DNA from 4 places in the Cedecea sp. genome. Region 2 is predicted to be linked to each of the others. Evidence: predicted binding sites of a transcription regulator. Region 2 holds the regulator's gene; each other region holds the start of a gene.
The links. The regulator PurR, encoded in region 2, represses purine synthesis genes. The targets are predictions, from matches to a motif close to CANGCAAACGTTTGCNTG.
Positions count from the first base shown of each region.

Region 1: purE (5-(carboxyamino)imidazole ribonucleotide mutase) is a predicted target of PurR. The motif match lies at 5,039-5,056, and genes of this name have one in related genera.
Region 3: purM (phosphoribosylformylglycinamidine cyclo-ligase) is a predicted target of PurR. The motif match lies at 2,443-2,460, and genes of this name have one in related genera.
Region 4: cvpA (colicin V production protein) is a predicted target of PurR. The motif match lies at 2,493-2,510, and genes of this name have one in related genera.

Region 1 is NZ_DASYBS010000083.1:100,501-108,480, reverse strand. Features, by position in the region: gene ahpC (alkyl hydroperoxide reductase subunit C) at 1-332, shown strand, start outside; gene ahpF (alkyl hydroperoxide reductase subunit F) at 413-1,981, shown strand; gene cysS (cysteine--tRNA ligase) at 2,228-3,613, opposite strand; gene ppiB (peptidylprolyl isomerase B) at 3,789-4,283, shown strand; gene lpxH (UDP-2,3-diacylglucosamine diphosphatase) at 4,283-5,005, shown strand; gene purE (5-(carboxyamino)imidazole ribonucleotide mutase) at 5,145-5,654, shown strand; gene purK (5-(carboxyamino)imidazole ribonucleotide synthase) at 5,651-6,721, shown strand; gene mnmH (tRNA 2-selenouridine(34) synthase MnmH) at 6,849-7,946, shown strand; gene VGM55_RS13275 (MFS transporter) at 7,936-7,980, opposite strand, start outside.
Region 2 is NZ_DASYBS010000165.1:58,356-66,335, forward strand. Features, by position in the region: gene VGM55_RS25890 (Grx4 family monothiol glutaredoxin) at 1-280, opposite strand, end outside; gene VGM55_RS25895 (C40 family peptidase) at 644-1,492, shown strand; gene sodB (superoxide dismutase [Fe]) at 1,816-2,397, shown strand; gene VGM55_RS25905 (YnhF family membrane protein) at 2,566-2,655, opposite strand; gene purR (HTH-type transcriptional repressor PurR) at 2,948-3,973, shown strand; gene punR (DNA-binding transcriptional activator PunR) at 3,970-4,908, opposite strand; gene punC (purine nucleoside transporter PunC) at 5,024-6,226, shown strand; gene cfa (cyclopropane fatty acyl phospholipid synthase) at 6,518-7,666, shown strand; gene VGM55_RS25930 (glycoside hydrolase family 1 protein) at 7,893-7,980, shown strand, end outside.
Region 3 is NZ_DASYBS010000081.1:3,641-11,620, forward strand. Features, by position in the region: gene VGM55_RS12370 (DnaA inactivator Hda) at 1-194, opposite strand, end outside; gene uraA (uracil permease) at 292-1,578, opposite strand; gene upp (uracil phosphoribosyltransferase) at 1,663-2,289, opposite strand; gene purM (phosphoribosylformylglycinamidine cyclo-ligase) at 2,514-3,551, shown strand; gene purN (phosphoribosylglycinamide formyltransferase) at 3,551-4,189, shown strand; gene ppk1 (polyphosphate kinase 1) at 4,517-6,577, shown strand; gene ppx (exopolyphosphatase) at 6,601-7,980, shown strand, end outside.
Region 4 is NZ_DASYBS010000014.1:61,245-69,224, forward strand. Features, by position in the region: gene accD (acetyl-CoA carboxylase, carboxyltransferase subunit beta) at 1-229, shown strand, start outside; gene folC (bifunctional tetrahydrofolate synthase/dihydrofolate synthase) at 295-1,563, shown strand; gene dedD (cell division protein DedD) at 1,553-2,269, shown strand; gene cvpA (colicin V production protein) at 2,568-3,053, shown strand; gene purF (amidophosphoribosyltransferase) at 3,092-4,609, shown strand; gene VGM55_RS02175 (UbiX family flavin prenyltransferase) at 4,734-5,303, shown strand; gene argT (lysine/arginine/ornithine ABC transporter substrate-binding protein ArgT) at 5,595-6,377, shown strand; gene hisJ (histidine ABC transporter substrate-binding protein HisJ) at 6,571-7,353, shown strand; gene VGM55_RS02190 (histidine ABC transporter permease HisQ) at 7,431-7,980, shown strand, end outside.

The sequences.
Region 1 (7,980 bases), on a different contig from region 2:
CCCACAAAGCGTGGCACGGCAGCTCTGAAACCATCGCTAAAATCAAATACGCGATGATCGGCGACCCAACCGGGCTGCTTACCCGTAACTTCGAAAACATGCGTGAAGACGAAGGTCTGGCAGACCGCGCCACCTTCGTTGTTGACCCACAGGGCATCATCCAGGCAATCGAAGTGACCGCCGAAGGTATCGGCCGTGACGCTTCTGACCTGCTGCGCAAAGTGAAAGCGGCTCAGTACGTCGCTTCTCACCCAGGCGAAGTTTGCCCGGCTAAATGGAAAGAAGGCGAAGCGACTGTGGCTCCATCTCTGGACCTGGTCGGCAAAATCTAAGTTTTACCCGCGTTACCCTCTTTTATTTTACGGCTACTCCTTTTGGTAGCCGTTTTTTCTCGCCACCAGGGAGACTGACCATGCTCGACACAACAATGAAAACCCAGCTCAAAGCCTATCTTGAGAGACTAACCAAACCTGTTGAGTTGATTGCCACGCTGGACGACGGCGCGAAATCATCTGAAGTAAAAGAACTGCTGGCAGAAATAGCTGAGTTATCTGACAAAGTTTCTTTCACCATTAATAACGACCTGCCGGTGCGCAAGCCGTCGTTTTTAATCACCAACCCAGGCTCAAACCAGGGCCCGCGCTTTGCCGGCTCCCCGCTGGGTCACGAATTCACTTCCCTGGTGCTGGCCTTGCTCCAGGTCGGCGGTCACCCGTCCAAAGAGTCTCAGGATCTGCTGGCGCAAATCCGTGAGATCGACGGTGACTTCCACTTTGAAACCTATTATTCCCTCTCCTGCCACAACTGCCCGGACGTTGTGCAGGCGCTGAACCTGATGAGCGTGCTGAACCCGCGCATCACCCACACCGCTATCGACGGCGGCGTTTACCAGAATGAAATTCAGGCACGCAACGTGATGGGCGTGCCTGCCGTATATCTTAACGGCAAAGAGTTTGGCCAGGGCCGCATGACGCTGGCTGAAATCGTGGGCAAAATTGACACCGGCGCAGAAAAACGCGCGGCACAAGCGCTGAACCAGCGCGAAGCTTATGACGTGCTGATCGTCGGCAGCGGCCCTGCGGGCGCGGCGGCGGCGGTGTATGCGGCGCGTAAAGGCATCCGTACCGGTCTGATGGGCGAACGCTTCGGCGGCCAGGTGCTGGATACCGTGGATATCGAAAACTACATTTCCGTGCCAAAAACCGAAGGCCAGAAGCTGGCGGGCGCGCTGAAAGCCCACGTGGACGACTACGACGTGGACGTGATCGACACCCAAAGCGCCAGCAAGCTGATCCCGGCGAAAACCGAAGGCGGCCTGCATCAGATTCAAACCGCATCCGGCGCAACCCTGAAAGCGCGCAGTATTATCGTGGCCACCGGCGCCAAATGGCGCAACATGAACGTGCCGGGCGAAGATCAGTACCGTACCAAAGGCGTGACCTACTGCCCGCACTGCGACGGCCCGCTGTTTAAAGGCAAGCGCGTGGCGGTGATCGGCGGCGGGAACTCCGGCGTGGAAGCGGCCATTGACCTGGCAGGCATCGTCGAGCACGTTACCCTGCTGGAATTTGCCCCAGAAATGAAAGCCGACCAGGTGCTGCAGAACAAAGTTCGCAGCCTGAAAAACGTCGACATCGTACTGAACGCCCAGACGCTGGAAGTGAAAGGCGACGGCAGCAAAGTGACCGGCCTGCAGTACAAAGACCGCGTGACCGAAAGCGTGCATGACGTTGCCCTGGCCGGCATCTTCGTGCAAATCGGCCTGCTGCCGAACACCACCTGGCTGGAAGGCAGCGTGGAGCGCAACCGCATGGGTGAAATCATCATCGACGCGAAATGCGAAACCACCGTCAAAGGCGTATTCGCCGCGGGCGACTGCACCACCGTGCCTTACAAACAGATAATCATCGCCACCGGCGAAGGCGCTAAAGCTTCCCTGAGCGCGTTTGATTACCTGATTCGCACTTCAGCACCTGAATAAAGCACCTGCAAATAAGGCCGCGCTACAGCGGCCAGCCATAAAAAAAGCGGCTCATTGAGCCGCTTCATCGTGTCGAGAGATCCCAGACAACAGAATGATTGTCATAGGATTTAATTTCAGTAAATAAGGAAAATCAATTGATTGATTTTCGGCTGATAACCACAAAGAGGGAAAAACCACGCTTTTTCCCTCTTTGTTATCAACAAAAGCGGCTCATTGAGCCGCTTTCTCACATCTAAAATAAACTTACTTACGACGCCAGGTCGTGCCGGCCGCGCCGTCTTCCAGCACAATGCCCATCTCGTTCAGACGGTCACGCGCCTGGTCCGCCAGCGCCCAGTCTTTCGACTGACGTGCATCGTTACGCTGCTTGATCAGCGCTTCGATCTCCGCCACTTCGCCGTCGTCCGCCTGCGCGCCGCCCTGCAGGAACTGCTCCGGATCCTGCTCCAGCAGGCCCAGAATTGCGGAGAGCTTACGCAGCGCCGCCGCCAGTCCGTTGGCCGCCGCAGGATCTTCCGCTTTCAGGCGGTTCACTTCACGGGCCATATCAAACAGCACGGAGTAGGCTTCCGGGGTGTTGAAGTCGTCGTCCATCGCTTCGCGGAAGCGGGCTTCAAAGGCTTCGCCGCCAGCAGGAGCAACGCTGCTGTCGGTCCCGCGTAGCGCGGTGTAAAGACGCTCCAGCGCCGAGCGAGCCTGTTTCAGATTCTCTTCGCTGTAGTTGAGCTGGCTGCGGTAGTGGCCGGACATCAGGAAGTAACGCACGGTTTCCGCATCGTAATATTTCAGCACGTCACGCACGGTAAAGAAGTTGCCCAGCGATTTGGACATCTTCTCGCGGTCAACCATCACCATCCCGGAGTGCATCCAGGTGTTGACGTACTCGCCGTCGTGGGCACAGGTAGACTGCGCGATTTCGTTCTCGTGGTGCGGGAACATCAGGTCGGAGCCGCCGCCGTGAATGTCAAAGTGGTTGCCCAGCTCTTTGCAGTTCATGGCGGAACATTCGATGTGCCAGCCCGGGCGGCCTTCGCCCCACGGAGAAGTCCATGCAGGCTCGCCCGGCTTGGACATTTTCCACAGCACGAAGTCCATCGGGTTGCGCTTCACGTCAACCACGTCAACGCGCGCCCCGGCCTGGAGCTGATCCAGATCCTGGCGAGACAGCAGGCCGTAATTCGGGTCGGTCAGCACCGAGAACATCACGTCGCCGTTTTCCGCCACATAGGCGTGATCGCGGGCCAGAAGCTGTTCAACAATTTCGATGATTTCCGGGATATGTTGGGTCGCACGCGGCTCGCTGTTCGGGCGGGAAATGTTCAGCGCGTCGAAATCTTTGTGCATTTCCACGACCATGCGGTCGACCAGCGCCACAAAATCTTCGCCATTTTCCTGGGCGCGCTTAATGATTTTATCGTCGATATCGGTGATGTTACGCACGTAGTTCAGCTCATAGCCGAGGGAACGCAGGTAGCGCGCCACCACGTCAAACGCAACAAAAGTACGGCCGTGGCCGATGTGACAGAGATCGTAAACGGTGATACCACACACGTACATGCCTACCTTTCCGGCATGAATAGGTTTGAATTCCTCTTTTTGGCGAGTCAGGGTATTAAATATTTTTAACATCAGGGGATTCCATGTAAGCGTGTGGAAGAATACTCCCAGGTATCTTACCCGATAATTTTCCCCGACGGCAGTCTGCTTTGCATTACTGACTATGATGTAGCGTTATGCTATAACAGCGTGCTGGTACGATGGCACCGTTTGCCGCCGTACTCTCTGACACTCATAGGATGCAAGCATGGTTACTTTTCACACTAATCACGGCGACATCGTCATCAAAACTTTTGATGATAAAGCGCCTGTTACCGTTAAAAACTTCCTGGACTACTGCCGCGAAGGCTTCTACAACAACACCATTTTCCACCGTGTGATCAACGGCTTTATGATCCAGGGCGGCGGTTTCGAACCGGGTATGAAGCAGAAAGCGACCAAAGACACCATTCAGAACGAAGCGAATAACGGCCTGAAAAACACCCGTGGTACGCTGGCAATGGCGCGTACCCAGGCTCCGCACTCTGCCACCGCACAGTTCTTCATCAACGTGGCCGACAACGACTTCCTGAACTTCAGCGGCGAAAGCCTGCAGGGTTGGGGCTACTGCGTGTTCGCAGAAGTGGTTGAAGGAATGGACGTGGTTGAGAAAATCAAAGGCGTTTCCACCGGCCGCAGCGGTATGCACCAGGATGTACCGAAAGAAGACGTTATTATCGAAAGCGTAACCGTAAGCGAATAATGTCGACGCTGTTTATTGCAGATTTACACCTCTGCTCAGAAGAACCGGCGATCACCGCCGGTTTTCTGCGTTTTTTGGCCGGTGAAGCCCGCCAGGCGGATGCGCTTTACATCCTCGGGGACCTGTTCGAAGCGTGGATTGGCGATGACGCCCCGGAACCGCTGCACCAGCAAATCGCCACCGCGATCAAAGCGTTGGTTGATTCAGGCGTGCCCTGCTACTTCATTCACGGCAACCGCGACTTCCTGCTCGGCAAACGCTTTGCCAAAGCCAGCGGCATGACGCTGCTGCCGGAAGAAAAGCTGCTCGACCTGTATGGCCGCAAAGTGCTTATCATGCACGGCGACACGCTGTGTACCGACGACGAAGGCTATCAGGCGTTTCGCCGTAAGGTTCACCAGCCGTGGCTTCAGGCGCTGTTTCTTGCCTTCCCTCTGTTTATACGTAAACGCATTGCCGCCCGGATGCGCGCCGGCAGTAAGGCCGCCAACAGCAGCAAGTCTATGGCCATCATGGATGTTAATCCCCAGGCCGTGGTCGATACCCTCACCCGCCACAATGTTCAATGGCTGATTCACGGGCACACTCACCGCCCGGCAATCCATGAGCTTACCGCCAACGGGCAACCCGCTTTCCGTTGCGTATTAGGCGCATGGCATGAAGAAGGCTCGATGATCAAAGTGACGGCGGAAAACGTCGAGCTGATCCACTTTCCTTTCTAATAATAAAGCCCGCTTTTTTGCCGATTTGCTAACCACGCAACCGTTTTCCTTGCCCGAAGTTCGTGCTATTCTCTGAGCCCTTCTGAGCGGGCGCCCGACGCCCGATGATGTCTGCACACCCACAGGAGTTTTGAGACGCATGTCTTCTGAGCACACCCCGGCGCGTATCGCCATTGTTATGGGTTCCAAAAGTGACTGGGCCACCATGCAGTTCGCCGCTGAAATCCTTACCGCCCTGAATGTCCCTCACCATGTCGAAGTCGTCTCCGCCCACCGCACGCCGGATAAACTGTTCAGCTTCGCCGAGCAGGCCGAAGCCAATGGCTACCAGGTGATCATTGCCGGAGCCGGTGGCGCTGCGCACCTGCCGGGTATGCTGGCTGCAAAAACCCTGGTCCCGGTGCTGGGTGTGCCGGTCCAAAGCGCCGCCCTCAGCGGCGTGGACAGCCTTTATTCTATCGTCCAGATGCCGCGCGGCATTCCGGTCGGCACGCTGGCCATCGGTAAAGCCGGGGCAGCCAACGCCGCCCTGCTGGCCGCGCAGATCCTGGCCCTGCATGACGCAGACCTGAGCCAGCGCCTGGCGACCTGGCGTCAGACCCAGACCGACGAAGTGCTCGATAATCCGGACCCACGGAGCGAAGCATGAAGCGTGTCTGTGTATTAGGTAACGGCCAACTGGGGCGCATGCTCCGCCAGGCCGGTGAGCCGCTGGGCATCGCCGTTTACCCTGTCGGGCTGGACGCCGAGCCGGAAGCCGTGCCGTTCGCTCAAAGCGTGATCACCGCCGAGATTGAGCGCTGGCCGGAAACCGCGCTCACCCGCGAACTGGCGCGTCACAACGCCTTCGTTAACCGCGATATCTTCCCGATCATCGCCGACCGCCTGACGCAAAAGCAGCTGTTCGATAAGCTCGACCTGGCCACCGCGCCGTGGCAATTGCTCTCCGGTAGCCACGAATGGCAGGACGTGTTCAGCCAGCTCGGCTCTCTGGCGATTGTGAAGCGCCGTGTCGGCGGGTATGACGGCCGGGGCCAGTGGCGCTTACGTGCCGATGAAACCGACCAGCTGCCGGAAGAGTGCTACGGCGAATGTATCGTCGAGCAGGGCATTAATTTCTCCGGCGAAGTTTCTCTGGTGGGCGCACGCGGCCATGACGGCAGCACGGTGTTCTATCCGCTGACCCACAACCTGCATCAGGACGGCATTCTGCGCACCAGCGTTGCCTTCCCGCAGGCCAATGCCGAACAGCAGCGCCAGGCCGAAACCATGCTCACCGCCATCATGCACGAGCTGGGCTACGTCGGCGTGATGGCAATGGAGTGCTTCGTCACCCCAGCCGGCCTGCTGATCAACGAGCTGGCTCCGCGCGTGCACAACAGCGGCCACTGGACGCAAAACGGCGCCTCCATCAGCCAGTTCGAGCTGCACCTGCGCGCCATTGTGGATTTGCCGCTGCCACAGCCTGTGGTGAATGCGCCGTCGGTGATGGTGAACCTGATCGGCACCGACCTGAACTATGCCTGGCTGAAGCTGCCGCTGGTACACCTGCACTGGTACGACAAAGAAGTTCGTCCGGGCCGCAAAGTCGGTCACCTCAACCTGAACGACAGCGACACCGGCCGCCTGGGCGCCTCGCTGGAAGCCCTGGTTCCCCTGCTGCCGGTGGAATACGCCAGCGGTATTGCCTGGGCGCAGAGCAAGCTGGTGAAGTAAAACCGCGTCGCGTCTGACCCTCCTTTTGTTTTTAGAGGGTCAGACCAATTTCCCCCTTTCCCTTTCCTTTGCCCGACCAGAAGCGCACAATCCCCCACGTTACGCCGCTTCAGACTAAGGTTATGCCATGGAAAAACGCCCTAACGCGCAGGATTACGACCGCCTGCTGCTCAACGACATTCCGCTAATTGACGTTCGCGCCCCGGTAGAGTTCGCTCAGGGTTCAATGCCCGCGGCCCATAACTTACCGCTGATGCTGGACGAGGAACGCGCGCAGGTCGGGACATGCTATAAACAGCAGGGCCAACAGGCCGCCGTCGAACTGGGGCACCGGCTGGTCAGCGGCGAGCGAAAAGCCAGCCGGGTCGAACGCTGGCTGGAGAGCTGCCGCCGGCAGCCTGAAGGCTATTTATGCTGCGCCCGGGGCGGGATGCGTAGCCACATCGTGCAACAGTGGCTGCGGGAAAATGGCCTCGAGTACCCGCTGGTCACCGGCGGCTACAAAGCCCTGCGCCAGCATGCCATGCAGGTAATCGACACCCGTTCGCAGTGGCCGATGATTATCGTCAGCGGCAACACCGGCTGCGGCAAAACCATCCTTATCCGCTCACAACCAACGGGCGTTGACCTTGAAGGCCTGGCGCACCATCGCGGCTCGTCGTTTGGCCGCACGATTGTCGCGCAGCCTTCTCAGGCCAGCTTCGAAAACAACCTCGCCGTCACCCTGCTAAAAATCAGCCCGACCGGGCCCAAAACGCTGGTTGTGGAAGATGAAGGCCGGATGATTGGCTCCCGCCATATCCCCGAAGCCTTCAGAGAACAGATGCTGCGCTCGCGCATTGTGGCGATCGACGATCCGTTCGAACTGCGGCTGGAGCGCCTCAAAAACGAATACTTCGAGCAGATGATCGAGGCATTTTTATCCGTCAGCGATGAAGATACCGCCTGGCGCGATTACGCCGAGTACCTGCACCACGGCCTGTTTGCCATCCGCCGCCGCCTGGGCATGGAACGCTTCCAGCAGTTCACCGCCAGGCTGGACGAGGCGCTGCTCACCCAGCGGAAAACCGGCTCCTGCGAAGGCCATCTGGCCTGGCTGTCGCCGCTGCTGAAAGAGTATTACGACCCGATGTACCGCTATCAGCTCAGCCAGAAGGCCGACCAGATCGTCTTCCGGGGGGATTACCAGCAGGTCGAGTCCTGGCTGCGCAGCATTAACGGTTAGCCGATTTATCCCCTGCCGAGAGCGCCAGCCCCAA
Region 2 (7,980 bases):
CGCCGCGCTGGTACATTTCAATAATGATGTCACAGCCGCCGACCAGCTCACCGTCAACCCACAGCTGTGGGAACGTTGGCCAGTTAGCGTATTTCGGCAGCTCAGCACGAATGTCCGGGTTCTGCAGAATATCAACATAGGCGAAACGCTCGCCACAGGCGGATAGCGCCTGAACGGCCTGAGCGGAGAAGCCGCAGCTCGGCAGCTTCGGGGAACCTTTCATATAAAGAAGAATGGGGTTCTCAGCGATCTGGCGTTGAATTTTTTCAATAGTGCTCATTGTCTTGCTTCCTCAAACCTTGATACGGCAATAGCCTGCCATTGTAGCCAGTTGCACCCCGGCCAGAAAACACCATTTTTAGCAGGGTTTTTCCCGCGCCACCGTGGGCATGCAAACATGCTTTAAGAATAACACTTTTATGGCGCGCGAAAATTAGCAATTTGCCCCATTGGCGATCAATAAAACAGCGGATAACTCGCGGTAATGGTTAATTTTTTAGCTATAGCTTCCACTTTTGACCGTTAAATAGTAATTGCCTATTAACATCATCGGCTTTTATGCATTAGAATCGTCGGGTTTCGCAAAAATCATACGCAGGCATGATGGTTAGCATCGTGCTTTCATTTATCAGGGGATTGACGAGTGGCGCGGATAAATAAAATTTCTATCACGCTCTGTGCTCTGCTATTTGCTTTGCCCTATACACCTTTGACGCAGGCGTCCGAGCACGTCCGCCATCCTGTTGCACAAAAAAACCATCCGGCAAAAACCACCAGTAAAAGCAACCAGGGTAAAGAGAAAGCAAAGGCAAAACAGAAGGCCAGCACAGCCTCCACAAAGAAGTCCGGTAAAAAAGAGACCTCACCGGCAAAAGCCAAAGTTGTAAAACACAACGTCTCAGGCAAAAGCAAAACCCTCGCTAAAAACAGCAGTAAAAAATCCTCCCAGAAGTTAGCCGTACAGCCAGCCGCAGCCACTCTCGCCTACACTGAAAAATGCACCCATCGTAAAGGGCATAAAAAACAGTGCGTGAAGGTGAAGTCAGAAAAAAATCTGACTATTGCTCAGGCGCACAAAGTGCGAGTACAGAAGGCGCAAAAAACCGCCATGAACAAGCTGATGGGGCAAATTGGTAAACCGTACCGCTGGGGTGGCACCTCTCCACGCACCGGTTTCGACTGCAGCGGGCTGATTTATTACGCTTATAAAGATCTGGTGAACATCCGTATTCCACGCACCGCCAACGAAATGTATCACCTGCGTGATGCCTCTTCCGTTGATCGCAGCGAACTGGAAAGCGGCGACCTGGTCTTCTTCCGCACTCAAGGGCGCGGAACCGCTGACCACGTTGGCGTTTACGTCGGCAACGGCAAGTTTATTCAGTCTCCCCGCAGCGGCCGTGATATCCAGATAACCTCCCTGAGCGAGGATTACTGGCAGCGCCACTACGTCGGTGCCCGCCGGGTCATGACGCCAAAGACAATTCGCTAATCTTATCTGCGCCCCATCGGGCGGTTTTATTCTGATTAAAATGTTAACGGCCCGGCAACGGGCTGTTAATTGTTGCTGACAAAGAGGGAAAAAGCGTGGTTTTTCCCTCTTTGTGGTTATCAGTCGAAAATCAATAAATTGATTTTCCTTGTTTATTTTAAAACGCCATCTGGTATCTATTCATTGCAGGTAGTTTGTCTGCCGTCTGAACAGCCCGACAACGGGCTGTTTCATTTCGCTTTTTTGCACTCCCGTAATTTGCTAACCTTATAACCACACAAAATGTAGTTATATTGTGAATCAAAATAACAAGGAGTGAAGCAATGTCGTTCGAACTACCCGCCCTGCCCTATGCAAAAGACGCTTTGGCACCGCACATCTCAGCCGAAACCCTCGAATACCACTACGGTAAACACCATCAAACCTACGTCACTAACCTGAATAACCTTGTAAAAGGCAGTCCGTTTGAAGGGAAGACGCTGGAGGAGATCGTTAAGCACGCTGACGGTGGGATTTTCAATAACGCCGCACAGGTCTGGAACCATACGTTCTACTGGCACTGCCTGGCGCCAAACGCAGGAGGAGAGCCAGCCGGGGAAGTGCTGGCAGCCATTACTAACGCCTTTGGCAGCGTAGAAGCATTTAAAAAACAGTTCACCGAAGCCGCCATCAAAAACTTCGGTTCCGGCTGGACCTGGCTTGTCAAAAACAGCGACGGCAGCCTGGCAATAGTTTCCACCTCAAACGCCGGAACCCCGCTCACTACCGATGCAAAACCGCTGCTGACCGTAGATGTCTGGGAACACGCTTACTATATTGATTACCGTAATGCGCGCCCGACATATCTGGACCACTTCTGGGCGCTGGTTAACTGGACATTTGTTGCGCAAAACCTGGCGGGCTGATTTGCAGCCGCTTTTCATCAGAGAATGGAAGGATTACCTGAGGTTTTTTGGAAATAAACGGGGAAAATCAATTCATTGATTTTCGACTGATAACCACAAAGAGGGAAAAGCCATACTTTTCCCTCTTTGTCTACGGCCTAAGGGCCGCTATTAGCGGCCCTTATTAAATCAGTGCAGTACGGCGGTCAGCGCACCGGCAACAATCAGGCCCAGTACGATAACCGTGGTCACCATGGAAAACTTCAGATCGGTACTCATCGTAAGCTCCTTTTATTTCCCTACAAAGTGTAAGCAGGATGATTTTCCCACAATTGGCGAGAAAAATCCTGCTGGTTTTGCACAGATCTCGGTTTTCCCTCTTCCACTTTGCCCCGGGATAAGCCAAAATCCTTCGCTAATTTACCGCGTATCGCCCGGCAACGCCCTCCTCCCGCTGTATGTCGCATTCCCGACAGGCCTGCAACCAACGTGTTGCCCCAGGAGTTAGCGAAGGCAAACGTTTAACATATGAGTTATCAGGAGTTTACGATATGGTCTGGAGTGACATCTAATGGCAACAATTAAGGACGTAGCGAAGCGCGCAAACGTTTCCACTACCACTGTGTCACATGTCATTAACAAGACCCGTTTTGTGGCGGAAGAGACGCGCAACGCCGTCTGGGCAGCAATTAAAGAGCTGCACTACTCACCGAGTGCCGTTGCACGCAGCCTGAAGGTCAACCACACCAAATCCATCGGTCTGCTTGCTACCTCAAGCGAAGCCCCCTATTTTGCTGAAATTATCGAATCGGTCGAGAACAGCTGTTTCGCGAAAGGCTACACCTTGATCCTTGGCAATGCGCACAACAACTTTGAGAAACAGCGCGCCTACCTGTCGATGATGGCGCAAAAGCGCGTTGATGGCTTGCTGGTGATGTGCTCCGAGTACCCGGAAAGCCTGCTCTCTACGCTGGAAGAGTACCGTCATATTCCCATGGTGGTGATGGACTGGGGCGAAGCCCGCGCCGACTTTACCGACTCCGTTGTCGACAATGCTTTTCACGGCGGTTATCTCGCAGGCCGTTACCTGATTGAACGCGGCCATCGCGACATCGGTGCGATCCCGGGTCAGCTGGAACGTAATACCGGCGGCGGTCGCCATGCAGGCTTCCTGAAGGCGCTTGATGAAGCCAATATTAAAGTACCGGATAATTGGGTAGTTCAGGGCGACTTCGAGCCAGAGTCCGGCTACCGGGCCATGCAGCAATTACTCAACCAGCCACATCGCCCTACAGCGGTATTCTGCGGTGGCGATATCATGGCGATGGGCGCGATCTGCGCAGCGGATGAGATGGGGCTGCGCGTGCCGCAGGATATCTCTATCATCGGCTATGATAATGTGCGCAACGCCCGCTATTTCTCTCCGGCGTTGACCACTATCCACCAGCCAAAAGAACGTCTGGGCGAAACGGCCTTTAATATGCTGCTCGACCGTATAATCAACAAACGTGAAGAGTCGCAGACGATTGAAGTCCATCCGCGCCTCATCGAACGCCGCTCGGTAGCCGACGGCCCGTTCCGCGATTACCGCCGCTAAGTCTTGTCAGGAGCCGGGAATGTGTTGCCTGGCTCCTGAAGCCACTCCTGATTCATCGTCTCACTGTCCCCCAGGTATTCCAGCAGCCAGCTTAACGCAGGCGATGCGTCATCCTGCCTCCACGTCAGGCAGCAAGCTGCATCCGGGAACGGATTTTCCAGCGTCAGCTCCTGCCACTCTCCGCCGTCCAGCCACGGCTTAGCGATGTGCGTAGGCACCATGCCAATGCACAGGCCTGCGCTAAGGCAGTCCGCCCCTGAAGCCCAGTCCGGCACCACCACGCGGCGCTGGTTATCAAGAAGCCAGGTGATACGCTTGGGCAGCGAACGCGATGTATCCTCCAGAACCAAAGATGGCCAGGCCCTGAGCATATCGTCCGGAATAACACCCTCATGTTGCGCGAGCGGATGATCGGTCGAAACGACACAGCGCCAGCTAAGCGCCCCCATATCCCGAAACGCATAACGTCCTCCCACGGGGATAGCCTGCGTCGCCCCTATCGCCGCCTCTACTCGTCCGTCAGCCAGTGCGTCCCACACGCCGTTGAAGACCTCCTGAAATACCCGTAGCTCGATATCCGGAAAGTGGCGATAAAAATCCAGCACCAGCTGGCGGGTACGCTCTGGCTTCACAATATTGTCTACCGCAATGGACAGGTGCCCGCGCCAGCCGTTTGCTATCTGCTGGCATTGCTGTCGGGTAGCCATCATTTTTTTGATAACAGAGCGACCCTCCTTCAAAAAAAAAGCCCCGGCTGCGGTGAGTTCAACATCACGGTGCCGCCGTTCGAAGAGCGGCACAGCTAACCACTCTTCGAGCTGGCGTACCGTATAGCTTATGGCAGAAGGCACGCGGTGTAGCTCCTGGGCGGCACCGCTGAAGCTTCCATTGCGGGCCACGGCATCCACAACTTCCAGAGAATATTCAGACCACATGTTTTTGCCTGCAAAAAATTTGAATGCAATGTGCAAATATTAGCGTTTCACAAGCGGTTTTGCACTCCGTAGACTCCTGCCCCGTTAACCTGCTATCAAAAATCAAGAGTGAAATATGCAACCATCAAAGGGATTTCTTATCTGGCTTGCGGGGCTGAGCGTGTTGGGCTTCCTCGCCACCGACATGTACCTGCCTGCCTTTGCCGCCATTCAGCAAGACCTGGGGACAAATGCGTCAGCGGTTAGCGCCAGCCTGAGCCTGTTTCTGGCAGGCTTCGCTTTTGCCCAGCTAATGTGGGGGCCGCTTTCCGATCGCTTCGGGCGTAAACCCGTTCTGCTGATTGGTCTTGCCATGTTTGCCGCAGGCTGCATAGGCATGCTTTGGGTAAAAGACGCCACAACCCTTCTGGTACTGCGTTTCATTCAGGCCGTCGGCGTTTGCTCTGCAGCGGTCAGCTGGCAGGCGCTGGTGACCGACTATTATCCTGCTAATCGTGCTGGCCGCATCTTCGCCACCATCATGCCGCTGGTTGGGCTGTCCCCGGCGCTGGCCCCGCTGCTGGGAAGCTGGCTGCTGAACCATTTTGAATGGCAAGCCATTTTTGCCGTACTGTTCGCTATCGCTTTGCTGCTGATGATCCCTACCCTACGTCTCAAGCCTCGCACCCAACACCACCAGCAAACCGAAGACAATAAAGTCAGCTTCTTCTCTTTATTACGCTCCCGCGTTTACGGCGGCAACGTGCTGATTTACGCCGCCTGCTCCGCCAGCTTCTTCGCCTGGCTCACCGGCTCGCCGTTTATCCTGAACGAAATGGGCTACAGCCCGGCGGCTATTGGCCTGAGCTATATGCCGCAGACCATTGCCTTCCTGATTGGTGGCTACGGCTGTCGCAGCGCGCTGCAAAAATGGCAGGGTAAACAGCTGCTGCTCTGGCTGTTGGCACTTTATGCCCTGAGCGTTGTGGCAACCTGGGGCGTGGCGATGAGCGGCTATGCTGACCTAACGTTGTTGTTGATCCCGTTCTGCGTCATGGCTGCGGCAAACGGCGCAATCTATCCTGTCGTTGTCGCCTCGGCCCTGCTGCCGTTCCCGCAGGCCACCGGGAAAGCCGCCGCGCTGCAAAACACCCTGCAGCTTGGGCTTTGCTTCCTGGCAAGCCTGATGGTCTCCTGGCTGGTCACCACCCCGCTTATCACCACCACCAGCGTGATGTTGTCCACTATCCTGCTTGCCGTTCTGGGTTATGCCCTACAGCACTCCGCCAGGCGTGAGATTAAAAGTAACAGCCGCAGCGAGTTTTCTCGCGCACAGTAACATGAATGATAATGTGAATATTATGTGATTAGCTTGCTAACAATATTCCATTGAACCATCAATAAAACAGGCTTATAGTTATTGCGGTTCTATTATAAGCCTCATCAATTTTTACGGGAGTCGGAGCGCTTCCGTTTTTCCATGGACGGCCTTTCAGTAAGGGAGAGTCACCCTTTCTCTGTTCTACGTCGGATATCAGGCACGCGGATTTTTCCGTGAGAGTTCTCACAAGCCGTGAATAGCGTCTACGCTGTTTTAAGGTTCTGATCACAACAAGGTGATGGAGAAGCTATGAGTTCATCGTGTATAGAAGAAGTGAGCGTACGAGATAACGAATGGTATCGTATCGCAAATGAAATGCTGGGTCGGGCAGGTATTACACTCAACGGTCCCAACCCTTTTGATATTCAGGTTAAAAACCCGGACTTTTTTAAACGCGTTCTTCAGGAAGGTTCCCTTGGCCTCGGCGAAAGCTATATGGACGGCTGGTGGGAATGCGAACGGCTGGATATCTTTTTTACTAAAGTACTGCGCGCCGGGCTGGAAAATCAGCTTCCCCACCACTTTAAGGACACCCTGCGCATCGCCGCGGCAAAACTGGTTAACCTGCAATCGAAGAAACGTGCCTGGATAGTCGGCAAAGAACACTACGATCTAGGAAACGATCTGTTCAGCCGGATGCTCGACAAGCACATGCAGTATTCCTGCGGTTACTGGAAAGAAGCCACCAATCTCAGTGAAGCCCAGGATGCCAAGCTCAAAATGATCTGCGAAAAACTGCAGCTGGCACCCGGTATGAAGCTGCTGGATATCGGTTGTGGCTGGGGCGGTCTTGCCGAGTATGCAGCACGCAACTACGGCGCTTCAGTCTTCGGCGTCACCATCTCTGCGGAACAACAAAAAATGGCGCAGGAGCGCTGCAAAGGACTGGATGTCACTATTCTTTTGCAGGACTACCGCGACCTGAACGAACAGTTTGACCGTATTGTCTCCGTAGGCATGTTTGAACACGTTGGTCCGAAAAATTATGCCACCTACTTCGAGGTTGCCGACCGTAATCTCAAACCGGACGGTATTTTCCTGCTGCACACCATCGGTTCAAAAAAGACCGATAACAACGTCGATCCGTGGATCAACAAGTACATCTTCCCTAACGGCTGCCTGCCGTCAGTGCGCCAGATTGCTGACGCCAGCGAACCGCATTTTGTAATGGAAGACTGGCACAACTTCGGTGCTGATTATGATAAAACGCTGATGGCGTGGCACGAGCGTTTCCTTGCCTGCTGGTCTGAAATCGCGGATAACTACCCGGAGCGCTTTAAAAGGATGTTTAGCTACTACCTTAACGCCTGTGCTGGTGCTTTCCGGGCACGCGATATTCAACTCTGGCAGGTGGTCTTCAGCCGCGGTATTGAGCACGGTCTGCGCGTTTCTCGTTAAAAATAACCCGGCATCCGCCGGGTTTTTTCATTTCCAATTGTCTCTCCTTGCGCACCAATGTGATTTACCTCACAGGTTTAAACCTGCCTGCGCGTGGCGGCTTGATCTGCTTAACAGATATCGTTTCCCGTCATAGAAACCGGTTTCATCAATCACAGACAATCGGGGCATTGACTGTTTAAATGATTGCCTGTCGGAGATGGCAGGTCAGACCGTGAGGATAACGATGAAATACGCATTTCCTGAGCATTTCTGGTGGGGCAGCGCCGCTTCCGGCCCACAAACTGAAGGTGAAGCGCTGAACTTTGGTAAGT
Region 3 (7,980 bases), on a different contig from region 2:
GCACAGGCCGCATGCAGCAAATGGCTGCGCCCGCCGCCTTCCCGCGACCAGAAATAGATATACCCGCTGTGATCCTGACGGAGTACCGACTGCAGTGCGGCTAATAAAGAAGGGTTGTCACCCGGCCAGAAACTCGCAAAGGTTTCATCGTCGGGAAGATAGAGTGGCAGTGAGAGCTGTGCCGGCGTATTCAGAAGTACCTCAACCATAACAGGCAGAAAATCGCGATGAGTCTATCACAGTTTTGGGGAAGGATAGAACCGGGCGAGGATCCGCCCGGTGGCTAAACGATCAGTGGTGAGCGTCGTTCTCTTTGGCGTCCAGCACCACTTCTTCCGGGCGCAGTATGCTGATAAGTTTGAAAATAAGGCTCAGACCCACGCCAACGATGGTTGCCAGCGCCATGCCTTTCAGCTCCGCCGCGCCGATATGCACCTTCGCACCGCTCACGCCGATGATCAGGATAACGGAGGTCAGGATCAGGTTTTGCGCTTTGTTGTAATCCACTTTGGACTCGATCAACACGCGAATACCGGATGCGCCGATCACGCCGTACAGCAGCAGAGACACGCCGCCCATCACCGGTACCGGGATGATTTGAATCGCTGCCGCCAGCTTGCCGACGCAGGAGAGCAGAATAGCAATAATTGCCGCGCCGCCGATAACCCAGGTCGAATAAACGCGGGTGATAGCCATCACGCCAATGTTTTCACCGTAGGTGGTGTTTGGCGTGGAGCCGAAGAAGCCGGAGAACACGGTAGAGATACCGTTGGCGAACATCGAGCGGTGCAGGCCGGGGTCACGGATCAGGTCTTTTTTCACGATGTTAGCGGTGACCACCAGGTGGCCCACGTGTTCGGCAATCACCACCAGTGCGGCAGGAAGAATGGTGAAGATAGCAAACCATTCAAAACGAGGCGTATAAAAAGTTGGCAGCGCGAACCAGTGCGCTTCGCGGATTGGCGTCACGTCCACCACGCCCATAGCGAAGGAGAGCGCATAGCCCGCCAGCACGCCGATGAGAATCGGGATAATCGCCATAAAACCGCGGAACAGCACCGAGCCAAACACCGTCACCGCCAGCGTCACCAGCGAGATAATAATGGTGGTGGAATCCGGTGAAGCCCCTTCCGCCGGCAGCAGGCCAGCCATATTCGCCGCCACGCCCGCCAGCTCAAGGCCGATAACCGCCACAATCGCGCCCATCGCCGCCGGAGGGAACATCACGTCCAGCCAGCCGGTCCCGGCTTTTTTCACGATCAGCGCCACGATGCAGAACAGCACGCCGCACATAATAAAACCGCCGAGCGCCACTTCGTAACCCAGCGGCAGCAGCAGCAGCACCGGGGAGATAAACGCGAAGCTGGACCCGAGGTAAGCCGGGATTTTACCCTTACAGATAAACAGGTAGAGCAGCGTGCCGATACCGTTGAACAGCAGCACCGTCGCCGGGTTGATGTGGAACAAAATCGGTACCAGTACGGTCGCGCCGAACATGGCAAACAGATGCTGCAGGCTTAACGGAATCGTTTGCAGTAAGGGCGGTCGTTCACTTACCCCAATAGCGCGGCGGGTCATGTTGTTTTCCTCTACGTGTTATTTTTAACGAACGGTGTTTGCTGAAATCAAAAAAAAGCCGACTTTCGAAGTCGGCTCATTTTATTATTTAGTACCAAATATCTTATCGCCCGCATCACCGAGGCCAGGAATAATGTACCCGTGCTCGTTGAGCCCCTGATCGATAGAGGCGGTGAACAGCTCTACGTCCGGGTGTACTTTTTCCAGCGCGGCAATGCCTTCCGGCGCGGCAACCAGTACCAGCACCTTAATGCTGGTGCAGCCTGCTTTTTTCAGCAGGTCGATGGTGGCAATCATGGAGCCGCCGGTTGCCAGCATTGGGTCAACCACCAGCGCCATGCGCTCTTCTATATTAGAAACCAGCTTCTGGAAGTATGGCACCGGCTGCAGCGTTTCTTCATCACGGTAAACGCCCACCACGCTAATGCGCGCGCTCGGTACGTTTTCCAGAACGCCTTCCATCATGCCCAGGCCGGCACGCAGAATAGGCACAACGGTAATTTTCTTGCCTTTGATCTGGTCCACTTCCACCGGGCCGTTCCAGCCTTCGATGGTGACTTTCTCAGTCTCCAGATCCGCAGTAGCTTCATAAGTCAGCAGGCTGCCCACTTCAGAGGCGAGTTCACGAAAGCGCTTGGTGCTGATGTCTTGCTCACGCATCAGGCCCAGCTTGTGTTTGACGAGTGGGTGTTTCACTTCCACGATCTTCATACTCTTTCTCCCCCGAGATAGTTGGCTACCACAAAAAAAATCGCCGGATTATACCGCTTTTTTGCCGCTGCGCTACAGCTAATGGGATGATCGAGATCAACCAGACTGGATTGATTCTATCTCAGGAATTCTTTTCTTGCCGATGATAAGAGGCTCGCAAACGTTTGCCTGCACTGTTAGAATTGCCGCGTTTTTTATTTTATGCCACCCGTGGGGAACGAGCAGTGACCGATAAAACCTCTCTCAGCTATAAAGATGCCGGTGTAGATATTGATGCTGGTAACGCTCTGGTAGACAGAATTAAAGGCGTAGTGAAAAAGACCCGCCGCCCGGAAGTAATGGGTGGACTGGGCGGTTTCGGTGCGCTGTGCGCGTTGCCTCAAAAATATCGCGAACCTGTTCTGGTTTCCGGCACCGACGGTGTGGGCACCAAGCTGCGTCTGGCGATGGACTTAAAACGTCACGACGCTATCGGCATTGACCTGGTAGCCATGTGCGTGAACGACCTGGTGGTTCAGGGCGCCGAGCCGCTGTTCTTCCTCGACTATTACGCAACCGGCAAGCTGGACGTGGATACCGCAGCAAGCGTTATTACCGGCATCGCCGAAGGCTGCCTGCAGTCAGGCTGCTCGCTGGTTGGCGGCGAAACCGCTGAAATGCCGGGCATGTACCACGGTGAAGATTACGATGTGGCCGGGTTCTGCGTTGGCGTGGTTGAGAAATCTGAAATCATTGACGGCTCCAAAGTAGCCGACGGCGACGTGCTGATTGCGCTGGGTTCAAGCGGCCCGCACTCCAACGGCTATTCGCTGGTGCGCAAAGTGCTGGAAGTGAGCGGCACCGACCCGCTGACCACGATTCTTGAAGGTAAACCGCTGGCGGATCACCTGCTCGAACCGACCCGCATTTACGTGAAAAACATCCTTGCGCTGATTGAAAGCGTGGACGTTCACGCCATCGCCCACCTGACTGGCGGCGGCTTCTGGGAAAACATTCCGCGCGTTCTGCCGGACAATACTCAGGCCGTTATCACCGAATCTTCCTGGCAGTGGCCGGCGGTATTCAACTGGCTGCAGCAGGCCGGCAACATCAGCCGCCACGAAATGTACCGCACCTTTAACTGCGGCGTGGGCATGGTCATTGCCCTGCCGGCAGCAGAGGCGGATAAAGCCGTTGAGCTAATGCAGGCCAAAGGTGAAAAGGCGTGGAAAATCGGTATCATCAAGGCATCTGATTCCGAAGAGCGCGTGGTTATCGAGTAATGAAACACATTGTGGTGCTGATTTCCGGCAACGGAAGCAATCTGCAGGCAATCATTGATGCCTGCCAGCAAAAAAAGATTAACGGCACCATCAGCGCGGTGTTCAGCAATAAGGCCGACGCGTTCGGCCTTGAGCGAGCCCGCGAAGCCGGGATCCCCGCCCATGCTCTGGCGGCAAGCGAATTTGCCAGCCGTGAGGCCTTCGACCGCCAGTTGATGCAGGAGATCGATGCCTGGGCGCCGGACGTTGTGGTGCTGGCGGGCTACATGCGTATTCTCAGCCCGGTTTTTGTGGCCCGCTACAGCGGTCGTTTACTCAACATTCACCCTTCCCTGCTGCCGAAATACCCCGGCCTCCATACGCATCGCCAGGTGCTGGAGAACGGCGACGAAGAGCACGGTACCTCCGTGCATTTTGTCACCGACGAGCTGGACGGCGGCCCGGTTATTCTGCAGGCCAAAGTGCCGGTGTTTGAAGGGGATGACGAGGACGAAATCACCGCCCGCGTTCAGCATCAGGAACACGCGATTTACCCGCTGGTCGTGAGCTGGTTCATCGATGGTCGTTTAAAAATGCGCCACAACGCCGCCTGGCTTGATGACGTGCAGCTGCCCCCGCAGGGCCACGCTGCAGAGTAATATGAGATAAAAAGGGCTTCGGCCCTTTTAAGTTCTGAACAAAGAGGGAAAAAACGTGGTTTTTCCCTCTTTGTGTTTATCTGCTGAAAATCAATGAATTGATTTTCCAGGTTTATTTTTTTATGCCTTCTGCAAGTTTTGCTCTCACTTGAGTTTTTAACCAGATTGAAAGCGCTTCTACATTTTTGTCTGTCTCTCATAAAGTTGTCATGGTCAGATGAGAGAGTTTCATCTGCATAGTTGGACATTCTCCGCTAAAGCTCGCCATAATAACTGACGTGACGGTGACGGCATTGCCACGTCCACGAAAACGGAGTGTGAGGACTAATGGGTCAGGATAAGCTGTATATCGAAAAAGAACTGAGCTGGTTGTCTTTTAACGAACGCGTTCTGCAGGAAGCGGCGGACAAGCTCAACCCGTTGATTGAAAGGATGCGTTTTCTCGGCATCTATTCCAATAACCTCGATGAATTCTATAAAGTACGCTTCGCGGAACTGAAGCGGCGTATTTTAATCAGTGAAGAACAGGGTTCCCCCTCCAACCAGCGCCACCTGCTGAACAAGATTCAGGCCCGGGTGCTGAAGGCCGATCAGGAGTTCGACGGCCTGTACAATGATTTGCTGCTGGAGATGGCGCGCAATCAAATCTTCCTGATTAACGAGCGTCAGCTCTCCGAAAATCAGCAAAGCTGGCTGCGCAGCTACTTTAAACACCAGCTTCGCCCACACATCACGCCGATCCTGATTAACCGCGACACCGACCTGGTGCAATTTCTGAAGGACGATTACACCTATCTGGCGGTCGAAATTATCCGCGGGGATACCATCCGCTATGCGCTGCTGGAAATCCCATCGGACAAGGTGCCGCGTTTCGTTAACCTGCCGCCGGAAGCACCGCGCCGCCGCAAGCCAATGATCCTGCTGGATAACATCCTGCGTTACTGCCTGGACGATATCTTCAAAGGGTTCTTCGATTACGACGCGCTCAACGCCTACTCGATGAAGATGACGCGTGACGCCGAGTACGATCTGGTCACCGAAATGGAATCCAGCCTGCTGGAACTGATGTCCTCCAGCCTGAAACAGCGTCTGACCGCCGAGCCGGTGCGCTTCGTTTATCAGCGCGATATGCCGGATGCGATGGTGGAAATGCTGCGCGACAAGCTGACCATATCCAATTACGACTCGATTATCCCCGGTGGCCGTTACCACAACTTTAAAGACTTCATCGGCTTCCCGAACGTTGGCAAAGCCAACCTGGTGAACAAGCCGCTGCCGCGCCTTCGCCATATCTGGTTCGATAAGTTCCGTAACGGCTTCGATGCCATTCGCGAGCGCGACGTACTGCTTTACTACCCGTATCATACCTTCGAACACGTACTGGAACTGTTGCGTCAGGCTTCGTTCGATCCCAGCGTGCTGGCGATCAAAATCAATATCTACCGCGTGGCGAAAGACTCACGCATTATTGATTCGATGATCCATGCCGCCCACAACGGCAAAAAAGTCACCGTGGTGGTTGAGCTACAGGCACGCTTCGACGAAGAGGCCAACATTCACTGGGCCAAACGCCTGACCGCCGCCGGGGTACACGTTATCTTCTCGGCACCGGGTCTGAAAATCCACGCCAAGCTGTTCCTTATCTCGCGTATGGAAGGTGAAGAGATCGTGCGTTATGCGCACATCGGAACCGGTAACTTTAACGAGAAAACCGCCCGTCTCTATACCGACTATTCGCTGTTAACCGCCGATGCGCGCATTACCAATGAAGTGCGCCGCGTGTTTAATTTTATCGAAAACCCGTACCGCCCGGTGACCTTCGACTATCTGCTGGTTTCCCCGCAAAACTCGCGCCGCCTGCTGTATGATTTGGTTGATCGAGAAATTGCTAACGCCCAGAAAGGACAGCCGGCCGGGATCACGCTGAAGCTGAATAACCTGGTGGATAAAGGCCTGGTAGACAGGCTGTACGCAGCTTCCGGCTCCGGCGTGAAGGTTAACCTGCTGGTACGCGGTATGTGTTCACTGATTCCAGAGCTGGACGGGATCAGCGATAATATTCGCGTACTCAGCATCGTTGACCGTTACCTCGAACACGACCGGGTGTATATCTTTGAAAACGGCGGCGATAAGAAAGTCTTCCTCTCTTCCGCCGACTGGATGACCCGTAACATCGACTACCGTATTGAAGTGGCCGTACCGGTCCTCGATCCGCGCCTGAAGCAGCGCATGCTGGATATCATTGATATCCAGCTTAACGACACGGTGAAAGCGCGTATCATCGACAAAGAACTGAGTAATCGCTATGTACCGCGCGGCAATCGCCGTAAAGTGCGTTCGCAATTGGCGATCTACGATTATATTAAATCTCTGGAACAACCTGACTAACGCTCTCAGGCGAAGATAAAATTATGCCGATATCAAACCATGCTCCACGGCCGCAGGAGTTCGCTGCGGTCGACCTCGGCTCCAACAGTTTCCACATGGTCATAGCCCGTGTGGTCGATGGCGCCATGCAAATCATTGGCCGCCTGAAGCAGCGCGTGCACCTAGCGGACGGCCTCGGCCCCGATAATAAGTTAAGTGAGGAGGCCATGGAGCGTGGGCTTTCCTGTCTGGCGCTGTTTGCCGAACGTCTGCAGGGATTTGCAGCCGACAACGTGTGCATTGTGGGCACCCACTCGCTGCGCGAGGCCACCAATGCCGCCGAGTTTCTGAAACGTGCTGAGAAAGTCATCCCCTACCCGATTGAAATTATTCCCGGGAACGAGGAAGCGCGCCTGATTTTTATGGGCGTCGAACACACTCAGCCAGAGCGTGGCCGCAAGCTGGTTATTGATATCGGTGGCGGCTCCACCGAGCTGGTTATTGGTGAAGATTTTGAGCCGATGCTGGTCGAAAGCCGCCGTATGGGCTGCGTCAGCTTTGCGCAAAACTTCTTCCCCGGCGGGGTCATCACGCCGGAAAGCTTTAAGCGCGCGCGTATGGCGGCTATCCAGAAGCTGGAAACGCTTGCCTGGCAGTATCGCCTGCAGGGCTGGAAGGTCGCGCTGGGCGCATCCGGCTCTATCAAGGCGGCGCATGAAGTGCTGATTGAAATGGGCGAGAAAGACGGGACTATCACTCCGGAACGTCTGGAAATGCTGCAGCAGGAAGTGCTGAAGTTTAAAACCTTCGACGCCCTGAGCCTGCCGGGACTGTCCGAAGAGCGCAAAGCGGTGTTTGTGCCGGGCCTCGCGATTCTGTGCGGCGTCTTTGACGCGCTCGCCATTCGCGAGCTGCGTCTTTCAGACGGTGCGCTGCGTGAAGGTGTGCTGTACGAAATGGAAGGCCGTTTCCGCCATCAGGATATCCGTATTCGCACCGCGCAAAGCCTGGCGGAACAGTACCATATCGACAGCGATCAGGCTCGTCGGGTGCTGGAAACCGCAGAACTGCTTTATCAGCAGTGGGAAAAGCAGAATCACAAACTGGCTAACCCGCAAATGGCCGCGCTGCTGAAGTGGGCCGCGATGCTGCACGAGGTCGGGCTGAGCATCAACCACAGCGGGATGCATCGTCACTCTGCCTACATTCTGCAAAACAGCAACCTGCCCGGCTTCAATCAGGAGCAGCAGATGCTGATGGCTTCCCTGGTGCGCTACCACCGCAAGGCTATCAAGCTGGACGATCTACCGCGCTTTACGCTGTTTAAAAAGAAACAGTTTCTGCCGCTGATTCAGATTATCCGTCTCGCCACGCTGCTGAATAACCAGCGCCAGGCTACAACAACGCCGCCAACGCTGGTGCTG
Region 4 (7,980 bases), on a different contig from region 2:
CCCTCGCGTTATCGAGCAGACCGTGCGTGAAAAACTGCCGCCGGGCTTCCAGCGCAGTGAATTCCTGATCGAAAAAGGCGCGATTGATATGATCGTCCGTCGCCCGGAGCTGCGCCTGAAGCTGGCGAGCGTGCTGGCGAAGTTTATGAATCTGCCGGCGCCAAACCCGGAAGCGCCGCGCGAGCCGATTGTGGTTCCGCCAGCGCCGGAACAGGGTCAAGAGGCCTGATTCGTCACTAAGGGCAGGCCAGCAGGCTCTGCCCTTTTTCTTTATGTGCATGTTAAGTGGGCATCATGGAAAAAGATCTTATCCCTCAAGCCACGTCGCCTCTGGCCACGTGGCTTTACTATCTCGAAAACCTTCACTCCACCACCATCGATATGGGCCTTGAGCGCATCAGCAAAGTTGCGGCTAAACTGGACGTGTTGAAACCTGCGCCAACGGTGTTCACGGTTGCCGGAACCAACGGCAAAGGCACCACCTGCCGTACGCTAGAAACCACGCTGATGGCGGACGGATACCGGGTAGGGGTTTATAGCTCGCCGCATCTGGTGCGCTACACCGAGCGCGTACGCATTCAGGGTGAAGAGTTACCGGAGGACCTGCATACCGCCTCCTTTGCAGAGATAGAGGCTGCCCGTGGTGATATTTCCTTAACCTATTTTGAATACGGAACGCTGTCCGCATTGCTATTGTTTAAGCAGCAGGCGGTAGATGTGGTTATTCTTGAGGTGGGTCTTGGCGGTCGCCTTGATGCCACTAACATCGTGGACTCTGATGTGGCCGTTGTCACCAGTATCGCGCTCGACCACACCGACTGGCTTGGCCCGGATCGTGAGAGCATCGGTCGCGAAAAAGCCGGTGTCTTCCGTAGAGATCACCCGGCGGTAGTGGGCGAGCCGGATATGCCATACACGATTGCCGATGTAGCACAGGAAAAAGGGGCGCAGCTACTGCGCCGCGGCGTGGACTGGGATTATGAGGTGGGCGCAACCGGCTGGACGTTCCGTGACGCTCACGGCGCGCTGGGCCAACTTCCGCTGCCGCGGGTACCGCAGCCAAATGCTGCAACGGCGCTGGCCGCTATGCGGGCAAGTAAACTGAACATCAGTGAAAACGCGATACGTTATGGCATTGAGCATGCCACGCTGCCAGGACGCTTTCAGATTGTTTCTGAGTCGCCACGCGTTATTCTGGACGTTGCCCATAATCCGCATGCGGCAGCTTACCTTGCCGGACGCCTGACGGCGTTACCCGGGCAGGGGCGGGTACACGCGGTTATCGGTATGCTGCACGATAAAGACATCGCCGGGACGCTTGCCTGTTTGTCGCCTCAGGTCGATAGCTGGTATTGTGCTCCGCTGGAGGGGCCACGAGGTGCAAGCGCAGAACAACTCATCGCGCATCTTGGCAACGGCAGAACATTTGCAACGGTGGCTGACGCATGGCATGCAGCAATGGCTGAAGCGACGGCTGAAGATACCGTGCTGGTGTGCGGTTCGTTCCACACGGTGGCCCATGTAATGGAAGTACTGGACGCGGGGAGAGCAGGTGGCGAGTAAGTTTCAAAACCGATTAGTCGGAACCATTATTCTGGTGGCGCTGGGGGTCATTGTGCTGCCGGGTCTGCTGGACGGGCAGAAAAAGCATTATCAGGATGAATTCGCAGCTATTCCTTTGGTGCCCAAGCCAGGGGACAGCGATGAGCCGGATATGCTGCCTGCGGCTACCCAGGCGCTGCCGTCTCAGCCGCCTGAAGGGGCGGCAGAAGAGGTGAGGGCCGGGGCTGCTGCGCCACCGGGTCTGAATAACAGGACCATCCCGAACGAAGGCTCTGCGGGCGTTGATGAAGTGCCTGTGGCACGCGAACAGCCTAAGCCACAGCCGGTGCAGGAAAAACCAAAACCGAAGCCGGTGGAAAAGCCACAGCCTAAGCCAGCTTCTGATGATCAGACCGGGCAGCAACTTGCCATGGCCTCTGAGCAGCCGACGAAGACGGAAAAACCAGCCGACAAAGCACCGACCGGGCAAGCGTACGTGGTGCAGCTTGGCGCATTGAAAAATGCGGACAAAGTGAATGAAATTGTTGGTAAACTGCGCGGTGCCGGATTCAAGGTTTATACCTCACCGACAACGCCTGTGCAGGGGAAAATCACCCGTATTCTGGTTGGGCCGGATGCCTCGAAAGATAAGCTGAAGTCTTCGCTTGGCGAGCTGAGTTCGCTTTCTGGCCTGAAGGGCGTGGTGATGAACTACTCGCCACGGTAGCGGTTTGTGACCCTCACCCCGGCCCTCTCCCTGGAAGGGGGAGGGGAAAAGCCATTACACCGAGCGGTTCCCTCGCCCCTCTGGGGAGAGGGTTAGGGTGAGGGGAAAACAACGCCATACCGTCACTTCGCCTCTAAAAGGTGAGGGGAAAACTGGCACTTTTTTAATGGCGTTGATGCTTTTTTCAACGCCATTATTTATTTACGCGCGGGAAGGAAATCCCTACGCAAACGTTTTCTTTTTCTGTTAGAATTCGCCCCGAACTGGACGTCAGGGCAATTTGTCACGAGATTTTTTCATGGTCTGGATAGATTACGCCATCATTGCGGTTATCGGTTTTTCTTGTCTGGTAAGCGTAATACGTGGGTTTGTGAAGGAAGCGTTATCGCTTGTGACCTGGGGATGTGCTTTCTTTGTCGCCAGTCATTACTACACTTATCTGTCAGTCTGGTTCACTGGCTTTGAAGACGAACTGGTACGTAATGGGATAGCTATCGCGGTGCTGTTTATCGCGACGCTGATTGTCGGTGCGATAGTCAATTATGTGATTAGCGCGCTGGTGCAAAAAACCGGCCTGTCGGGTACAGACAGGGTGTTGGGGATCTGTTTTGGCGCCTTGCGTGGCGTACTGATCGTCTCTGCCATTCTGTTCTTCCTGGATACTTTTACCGGTTTTTCAAAAAGCGATGACTGGCAAAAGTCGCAGCTTATCCCGCAATTCAGTTTCATCATCAGATGGTTCTTTGACTATCTGCAAAGCTCGTCAAGTTTCTTGCCCCGCTAATCGTAGCGGGGGGTGTGGCTTAATGAGGAAAAGACAACATGTGCGGTATTGTCGGTATCGCCGGTTTCATGCCGGTAAACCAGTCGATTTATGATGCGTTAACGGTGCTTCAGCACCGTGGCCAGGATGCCGCAGGCATCGTCACCATCGACGCTTTAAATTGCTTCCGTCTGCGTAAAGCGAATGGCCTGGTGAGCGATGTGTTTGAAGCCCGCCACATGCAGCGTCTGCAGGGGAATATGGGTATCGGCCACGTGCGTTACCCGACCGCCGGCAGTTCCAGCGCTTCTGAAGCTCAGCCTTTCTACGTCAACTCTCCTTACGGAATTACTCTGGCGCATAACGGTAACCTGACCAATGCCCACGAGCTGCGTAAAAAGCTGTTTGAAGAAAAACGTCGCCACATTAACACCACTTCTGACTCTGAAATCCTGCTCAATATCTTTGCCAGCGAGCTGGATAACTTCCGCCATTATCCGCTGGAAGCAGACAATATTTTTGCCGCTATCGCCGCCACTAACCGCCAAATCCGCGGCGCTTACGCCTGTGTGGCGATGATTATCGGCCACGGTATGGTGGCCTTCCGCGACCCGAACGGCATTCGTCCGCTGGTTATCGGCAAGCGTGACCTGGGCGATGGCCGCACCGAATACATGGTGGCCTCCGAGAGCGTGGCGCTTGACACCCTGGGCTTTGAGTTCCTGCGCGATATCGCGCCGGGAGAAGCGGTGTACATCACCGAAAAAGGCCAACTGTTCACCCGCCAGTGCGCCGATAACCCGGTCAGCAACCCGTGCCTGTTCGAATATGTTTACTTTGCGCGCCCGGACTCGTTTATCGACAAGATCTCCGTCTATAGCGCGCGCGTTGAGATGGGTAAAAAGCTTGGCGAGAAGATTGCCCGCGAATGGGAAGACCTGGATATCGACGTGGTCATTCCCATTCCTGAAACCTCCTGCGACATTGCGCTGGAAATTGCCCACATTCTGGATAAACCTTATCGCCAGGGGTTTGTGAAAAACCGCTACGTTGGCCGCACGTTTATCATGCCGGGCCAGCAGCTGCGCCGTAAGTCCGTGCGCCGTAAGCTGAACGCCAACCGCGCCGAGTTCCGTGATAAAAACGTGCTTTTGGTGGACGACTCCATCGTGCGCGGTACCACATCTGAGCAGATTATCGAGATGGCGCGTGAAGCCGGAGCCAAAAAGGTTTACCTGGCCTCCGCCGCGCCGGAAATCCGCTTCCCGAACGTTTATGGCATCGACATGCCAAGCGCTAACGAGCTGATTGCTCACGGGCGTGAAGTGGATGAAATTCGCCAAATCATCGGCGCCGATGGCCTGATTTTCCAGGATCTGGACGACCTTATCGAAGCGGTCCGCGTGGAAAATCCGGATATCACCCAGTTTGAGTGTTCGGTCTTCAACGGTATCTACGTGACGAAAGACGTTGACCACAAGTACCTGCAGTATCTCGAGTCCCTGCGTAACGACGACTCCAAAGCGCTGGCGCGTCAGAACGAAGTGGAAAATTTAGAGATGCACAACGAAGGCTGATTTCCCCCGCCTCTCTCCTGGAAAGGGGAGAGGCATGTTCTACGCTTCCCCGCCCGCGGGGAGCCTTGCATCCCACCTCATCTTGCGGCAAAGTCAGCCCAGATATTCTTTATGGGCAAATTCAATGAAACGACTGATCGTCGGTATTTCCGGAGCCAGCGGCGCCATTTACGGGGTGCGTTTACTGCAAATCCTGCAGCAGTTGCCGGAGGTAGAAAGCCATCTGGTGATGAGCAACGCGGCACGCCAGACCCTGGCGCTGGAAACCGATTACTCGCTGCGCGATGTTCAGGCGCTGGCGGATGTTGTTCATGACTCGCGTGATATCGCCGCCAGCATCTCCTCCGGTTCGTTTAAGACAATGGGCATGGCGGTGCTGCCGTGCTCGATTAAAACGCTGTCGGGCATCGTACACAGCTATACGGACGGCCTGTTGACCCGCGCGGCGGACGTGGTGCTGAAAGAGCGCCGCCCGCTGGTGCTTTGTATTCGCGAAACGCCGCTGCACCTGGGTCACCTGCGCCTGTTGACCCAGGCATCCGAACTGGGTGCGGTGATCATGCCGCCGGTGCCCGCGTTTTATCATCGCCCGCAAACGCTGCAGGATATTGTCGACCAGACGGTGAACAGGGTATTGGATCAGTTTGACCTTGAGCTGCCTGAAGACCTGTTCGTCCGCTGGGGCGGGGCATAGGTCATGCCCTGGCGCGGTGCATCACAAATTAATTGCCTCATAATGGGGCAATTCTGCAACGCCGATCGCTTTTAGAAGATTTAATCCGCGAAAACCCCTTTCCCCTCTATTCCCGCTTCCCAGAACTGCTATCTTTCAAACTAGCGCGAAGTTGCAACGTTTTATTAACATAAATCAGCGACTTTTTTCCACGCAGGGAAAAGTGGCATGAGAACTGCAACTCTCCGTTTGCCAATGTATTACCACACAACAAGACATCACAAATAAGAAAGCCAAACTTGAGGGTATCGTATGAAGAAGTCGGTTCTTGCACTGTCTTTACTGCTCGGCCTGTCCAGCGCAGCCAGCGTGTTCGCAGCGATTCCGCAAAACGTCCGTATTGGGACCGACGCGACCTACGCCCCATTCTCCTCGAAAGATGCGAAAGGGGATTTTGTCGGGTTTGATATCGACCTTGGCAATGAACTTTGCAAGCGCATTCAGGCCAAATGTACGTGGGTGGGCAGTGACTTTGACTCCCTGATCCCGTCGCTGAAAGCGAAGAAAATCGACGCCATTATCTCGTCTCTGTCGATCACCGAAAAACGTCAGCAGGAGATCCTCTTCTCCGACAAGCTGTACGCGGCCGATTCTCGCCTGATTGCGACGAAAGGCTCCCCAATTCAGCCGACCCTTGAGTCACTGAAAGGCAAACACGTTGGGGTGCTGCAGGGCTCTATTCAGGAAACCTATGGCAACGCCGAATGGCGCCCTAAAGGTGTGGATGTGGTGGCCTATGCCAACCAGGACTTGATCTACTCCGATCTTGCCGCGGGGCGTCTGGACGCTGCATTTCAGGATGAGGTTGCCGGTAGCGAAGGTTTCCTGAAACAGCCTGCCGGTAAAGACTTTGCCTTCGCCGGGCCTTCAGTGAAGGACAAGAAGTATTTCGGTGACGGCACCGGTATCGGTCTGCGCAAAGATGATACTGAGCTGAAGGCCGCGTTCGACAAAGCGCTGGGCGAAATGCGTAAAGACGGTACTTACGACAAATTAGCGAAGAAGTACTTCGACTTTAATGTTTACGGCGAATAAGTTTATCCCTTAGTCTGTAGCCCGGTTCTGAATATATTCTTAACCGGGCAGGATAACTATGCAGTGGTGCAGTCACGTTCCGGCTGCACCTTTATGGTGCGAAGACGTTGTGTTCGCAACGCGTTGCGTAAGTTTTCCCTGTTCACGTAGTGGGTGTGAGCCTTAAGTAACGGACAGTCTATTGAGGATAATTATGAAAAAGCTGGTTTTGTCTCTTTCTCTGGTGCTGGCATTTTCCAGCGTGACCACAGCATTCGCTGCTATTCCGAAAAATTTACGGATTGGCACGGACCCAACCTATGCGCCATTTGAATCCAAAAATGCTCAGGGTGAGCTGGTCGGTTTCGATATCGACCTGGCTAAAGAACTCTGTAAGCGCATTAACACCCCATGTACTTTTGTTGAAAACCCATTAGATGCGCTGATCCCATCTCTGAAGGCGAAGAAGATCGACGCCATCATGTCTTCTCTGTCCATCACCGAGAAGCGTCAGCAGGAAATCGCGTTCACCGACAAGCTGTATGCGGCTGACTCTCGCCTGGTGGTAGCCAAAGGTTCTCCGATCCAGCCAACGATTGAGTCGCTGAAAGGCAAGCGCGTCGGCGTGCTGCAGGGCACAACGCAGGAAACTTACGGCAATGAGCACTGGGCGCCAAAAGGCATCGAGATTGTTTCCTATCAGGGGCAGGACTCGATTTACGCCGACCTGGCCGCCGGGCGTATTGACGCCGCATTCCAGGATGAAGTGGCCGCCAGCGAAGGCTTCCTGAAACAGCCTGTCGGCAAAGATTACCAGTTCGGCGGCCCGTCCATTAAAGACGACAAGCTATTTGGCGTCGGCACCGGCATGGGCCTGCGTAAAGAAGATAACGAGCTGCGTGAGGCGCTGAACAAGGCCTTTGCGGAGATGCGTAAAGACGGCACGTATGAGAAGTTAGCGAAGCCGTACTTTGATTTTAATGTGTATGGTGAATAACCCTTACCGGTGATAAAGGCCCCGCGTCAGACGGGGCCCAGTAAGCAGCAGCAAACACTGACGACAGGATACGCACCATGTTGTATGGCTTTTCCGAAGTAATTTTTAAAGGGGCGCTGGTTACGCTTGAGCTGGCGCTCGCCTCGGTTGTCCTTTCCGTGCTGATTGGGCTTGCCGGCGCAGGCGCAAAACTGTCCAAAAACCGCCCGCTCGCATTACTGTTTGAGGGCTACACCACGCTGATTCGCGGGGTGCCGGACCTGGTGCTGATGCTGTTAATTTTCTACGGGCTGCAGATGCTGCTCAACAGCATTACCGATGCGCTGGGCATGGCGCAGTTTGATATCGACCCGATGGTGGCGGGCATTATCACCCTCGGCTTTATCTACGGCGCTTATTTTACCGAAACCTTCCGCGGTGCATTTCTGGCGGTGCCGAAAGGCCATATTGAGGCGGCAACCGCGTTTGGCTTTACCGGCTCCCAAACCTTCCGCCGTATTCTGTTTCCGGCCATGATGCGCTACGCGCTGCCGGGGATCGGTAACAACTGGCAGGTTATTCTCAAGGCAACCGCGCTGGTTTCCCTGCTCGGCCTCGAAGATGTGGTGAAGGCCACGCAGCTCGCCG